2 regions of the Micromonospora sp. NPDC048947 genome follow, and region 2 is predicted to be linked to the other one. Evidence: riboswitches for the same ligand, from Rfam matches in the RefSeq annotation. Region 2 holds a riboswitch; the other holds the start of a gene.
The links. Region 2 has a riboswitch for S-adenosylmethionine ahead of AB0B98_RS11270 (hypothetical protein). Riboswitches for the same ligand answer to the same signal wherever they lie in the genome.
Positions count from the first base shown of each region.

Region 1: another riboswitch for S-adenosylmethionine. It lies ahead of thrC (threonine synthase); the one in region 2 lies ahead of AB0B98_RS11270 (hypothetical protein).

Region 1 covers NZ_JBEZFO010000037.1:3,127-5,321, forward strand. The annotation lists gene AB0B98_RS32010 (DMT family transporter) at 1-901, shown strand, start outside; SAM riboswitch class I at 969-1,104, shown strand; gene thrC (threonine synthase) at 1,115-2,195, shown strand, end outside.
Region 2 covers NZ_JBEZFO010000006.1:123,061-125,255, reverse strand. The annotation lists gene AB0B98_RS11275 (LysR family transcriptional regulator) at 1-674, shown strand, start outside; SAM riboswitch class IV at 1,168-1,288, shown strand; gene AB0B98_RS11270 (hypothetical protein) at 1,316-1,918, shown strand; gene AB0B98_RS11265 (VOC family protein) at 2,147-2,195, opposite strand, start outside.

The DNA of each region.
Region 1 (2,195 bases), on a different contig from region 2:
GATCCTGGCCAGCGCGCTCAACCGGGTCGACCCGCTCAACCTGACCACAGCGCGCTACCTGCTGGCCGCCGTCGTCCTGGTCGCCATCCTGCTGCTCCGCGAGGGTGCCGGCGCGTTTCGGCACGGAGGCCGGGCGCTGGAGGTGGTGGTGCTCGGAGTGGTCGGCTTCGCGGGCTTCAACCTGCTCACCAACCTGGCGCTCGAACACGCAGCCCCGCAGCAGATCTCGCTCTTCGTAGCCACCACGCCGGTGATCACCCAACTCGTGCGCTGGGCTCGCGACGGCGTACGCCCGAAGCCGCTGCTGCTGGCCCTCTCCCTGGTGGCGCTCCTCGGAGTCGGCCTGGTGATCACCCGCGGCAGCCTGGCCGGGCTCGGCCAGTTCGGTCTCGGCGGGCTGATGATGATCGGCGCCGTGCTGGGCTGGGGCATCTACACCCACGGTGCCAGCCGGTTCGGCGAATGGTCCCCGCTGCGCTTCACCACCCTCACCGCGCTCGCTGGCACCGCCGCCATGCTCGTCCTGAGCATCGGCGCCGACGCCGTCGGCTGGCAGCACGCGCCGGCCGCCGCCGACCTCGCGGCGGTCGCCCCGCAGTTGGCGTACGCCGTGCTGGTGGGCGCGGTGATCGCGGTCCTGGCCTGGAACACCGGCGTACAGCGACTCGGCGCAGCCAACGCCGCGCTGTTCATGAACCTGGTCCCGGTGACCACCTTCGCCGTGCAGATCGCCCGCGGCTACCGCCCCGAGCCCGTCGAACTGGTCGGGGCTGCCATCACGATCGCCGCCCTGATCGCCGCGAACCTCGCTGCCCGCCCCCGGACCACGCCGCTGCCCCGACCGACAGCTGTGACGGACCCGATCGCGGTGACCGACCCCGTGGCCGTGAGCGGCCGCTGACCCACTTCCTGGGATCTGCCCTGGAGGCCGCGCCCAGCTTTGCCTAGACTCGACCCCACAACTGAATACCTCATCCAGAGGGGCTGAGGGATACGGCCCGACGACGCCCCGGCAACCACCCCGCGCGCTCACCGCTGAGCGACCCGCGGGGCAGGTGCCAATTCCGTCCCCGCCGCACCGTGCGATGCGGGGAAAGATGAGAGGACTCTCGACATGACGTCGACGCTCGTCACCTCCGGCATCGACACCGCCGCCAGCCCCGCCCGCGCCCTGGTCTGCCGTGCCTGCTCGGCCCGCTACCCGCTCGCCGCCCAGCACGCCTGTTACGAGTGTTTCGGCCCGCTGGAAGTCGACTACGACACCGCCGCACTGGCCACCGTCACCCGCGAGCAGATCGAGGCCGGCCCGAACAACATCTGGCGGTACGCCGCCCTGCTCCCCGCCGGTCAGGACCCGGCCAGCCGGGTCACCCTCGACCCGGGGCTGACTCCGCTGGTGGCGGCCCCGCACCTCGCCGCCGAGCTGGGCATCACCGCGCCGCTCTGGGTCAAGGACGACAGCGCCAACCCCACCCACTCGTTCAAGGACCGGGTCGTCTCGGTGGCGCTCACCGCCGCCAAGGCGCTCGGCTTCAGCCGGTTCGCCTGCGCGTCGACCGGCAACCTGGCCAACTCGGTGGCCGCCCACGCGGCCCGCGCCGGGGCGCCCTCGGTGGTCTTCATCCCCAGTGACCTGGAGCAGGGCAAGGTCATCACCACCGCCGTCTACGGTGGTGAACTGGTCGCGATCGACGGCTCGTACGACGACGTCAACAGGCTCTGCGGTGAACTGGTGGAGACCGACGAATTCGAGGACACCGCGTTCGTCAACGTGAACGTCCGGCCGTACTACGCGGAGGGCTCCAAGACCCTCGGCTACGAGGTGGCCGAGCAGCTCGGCTGGCGGATCCCGGCGCAGGTGGTCATCCCGATGGCCAGCGGCGAGCTGCTCACCAAGATTGACAAGGCGTTCTCCGAGCTGGTGGAGATCGGCCTGGTCGAGGCGCCGGCCGACGGCTGGAAGGTCTTCGGCGCGCAGTCCGCCGGCTGCAACCCGATCGCCGTCGCCCTGCACGCCGAGACCGACACGATCGTCCCGGTCAAGCCCACCGGCATCGCCAAGTCGCTGAACATCGGCGACCCGGCGGCCGGCCTCTACGCCCTGGAAGCGGTCCGCCGCACCGGCGGCTGGATGGAGTACGTCGACGACGACGAGATCCGCGCCGGCATCCGCGATCTGGCCCGCACCACAGGGG
Region 2 (2,195 bases):
CGCTCCGCCAGGGGGTCAGCGGCACGGTACGGGTCGGCGCGTTCGCGTCCGCAGCCGGCGCGCTGGTAGCACCCGCCGCCGCCCGCGCGCGGGCGAAGCACCCAGAGCTGGACGTGCGGGTGATCGAGGCCGAAGACCAACAGAGCCGCCTCGACCTGCGCTCCGGCACCCTCGACGTAGTGGTGCTACAGGAGTACGACCACGTGCCCGTGCCACTCGTCGACGACCTGGACCGGCATCCGGTCACCACCGACCCGATGCACCTGATCACCCCGGTCGAATGGCGCCGTCGCACCGGCCGGCTGAGCGAGCTGCGTGACCTGCCATGGATCGCCAGCGCCGAGCACACGCCCTGCCTGCGGTCCACATTGCACGCTTGCCGGCTCGCCGGCTTCGAGCCGGACATCCGGCACCGTGCCGTCGACTTCGCGCTCACGCTGGACCTCGTCGCGGCCGGGCTGGGCGCCGCGCTCGTGCCGCAGCTGGCGCTACGCCACGTGCCACCCGGGGTGCACGTAGAACCACTGGTCGAGCCGACCATCGAGCGACGCATTTTCGCGGTCACCCGTGCCCTCGGCGGCACGCCGCAACGGCCCGCGGTGGACGCCCTCCTGGCGGAGCTGAGCAGCCCGCCCGACCTCCCCCACGGACAGCTTCCGCCGATCATCGCCTGACGTACGTTCTTCGACCCCCGGTCGACGACCATGCGGCCACGATCGGGGGCCACCTGCGGCGGACCAGCCGGACCACGAAGGAGCCGGTCAGCCGTTAGAACGCCTGGCGAAGCAGCGAGGACCCGCGCATTGTCGAGTGCACGGTAATCGACAGCTGCGGGTGGTCTCTCGTGCCAGCTCCGGCAGGTACTGACGCACGTACGCGCCGCCTCCGGCGACGTCTCCCCCACGGCTCTCGACCTGCGCCGCAACATCGGCATACTGCTGGTCCCCGAAGACAAGCCCGCCGAGGACGTGAACGAGCTGCAACCGCTGCACGACGACCTTTGCGTCGTCTACGGCCCAGATCATGAACTGACCCGGAGGTCGCCGACCTGCTTGCCCGGCTCCGACTCGCCGCCGACGAATAGATCTGCCACCGCCGTCGGCTCAGGTCTCCCCCGCGAATTGCCCGGGGTTGCTCCCGACCTCGCTGATCTCTACCCTTCCAGGGCGTCAAGAGCGGTCAGCGCCAAGCCTCCCGGCTTGCTGACCCGGCAACCGCGCCACCCGCGCACGGTGCTCCCGGGGGAAGACCAGGCCGACCGCAAGCTGCGGTACGGCAAGAGCGGGTGCCCCGGGCACCAGAAGGCGAGTTCACCGTGCCATCCGAAGAGCTGAACCTTGCCGCTTTCGCGGTCTGCCTGACCTGCGGGCACCTCCGCGATGGCGCCCCACGCGAGCAGCGGTGCCGCTGCCAGCCCCGTACGCCAGAGTGGGAGCAGCAGTGGCAGGACCAGGACATCCCTGGTGACCTCGACCTGTGTGTGTTGTGCGTCCGGGATACGGTGACCACCCGAACCCGGTGGTCATGGCTGGCCTGCGAAACCTGCCGACACGTCTCGCAGCTCGTCGGCGAATGGTACGGCCACCGGGCCGCACTGCCGCTGGGCCGGCACTCGCTCATGAACGGCGACGTGGTCCAGCCACCGACGGCCACGAACACCGAGGTCGCCGCCTCGCTGGTGGCCTCCGCGCGGCGTTTCGACGAGCTGCGCGAGTGGCAGCAGGTGGAGTTCGACCGGCTCGCCGAGCCACTACGCGCGGTCGGCCCAAGCGTGCCGCTGGCCGAGTGGCAGCGATACTCGCCGCCGTCGCTTGGAGCGAGCGTTGACGCCTTCGACCGCTACGGCGTCATGCCCGTCCCCCACGACCTCAGCAGCCTCCGCCAGGCCCAGAAAGAATTCTTGTCCACCGCTCGTTGACCGCCAGTCCAGCCGGCTGCTGTTGACGGTACCCGATATCGCGAACAGCAGCCGCGCTGTCGGTGCGGTTACCGAGCGCTACGGACAAGCCTGCAGCGCGCAGACAGCGGCAGAAGAGTGCGTCGACGGCTCCACACTCTCGCGGCCGCTTGTGATCAGTGTGCAACGACGACGGTGCGTACGACGCCATCAGCAGGTCTCGGATGCTCGGTCGAAAGCCTAACCAGATCACACCCGGTAGTACTGCACGACGCAGAACTCGGTGTCCTCCGGGTCG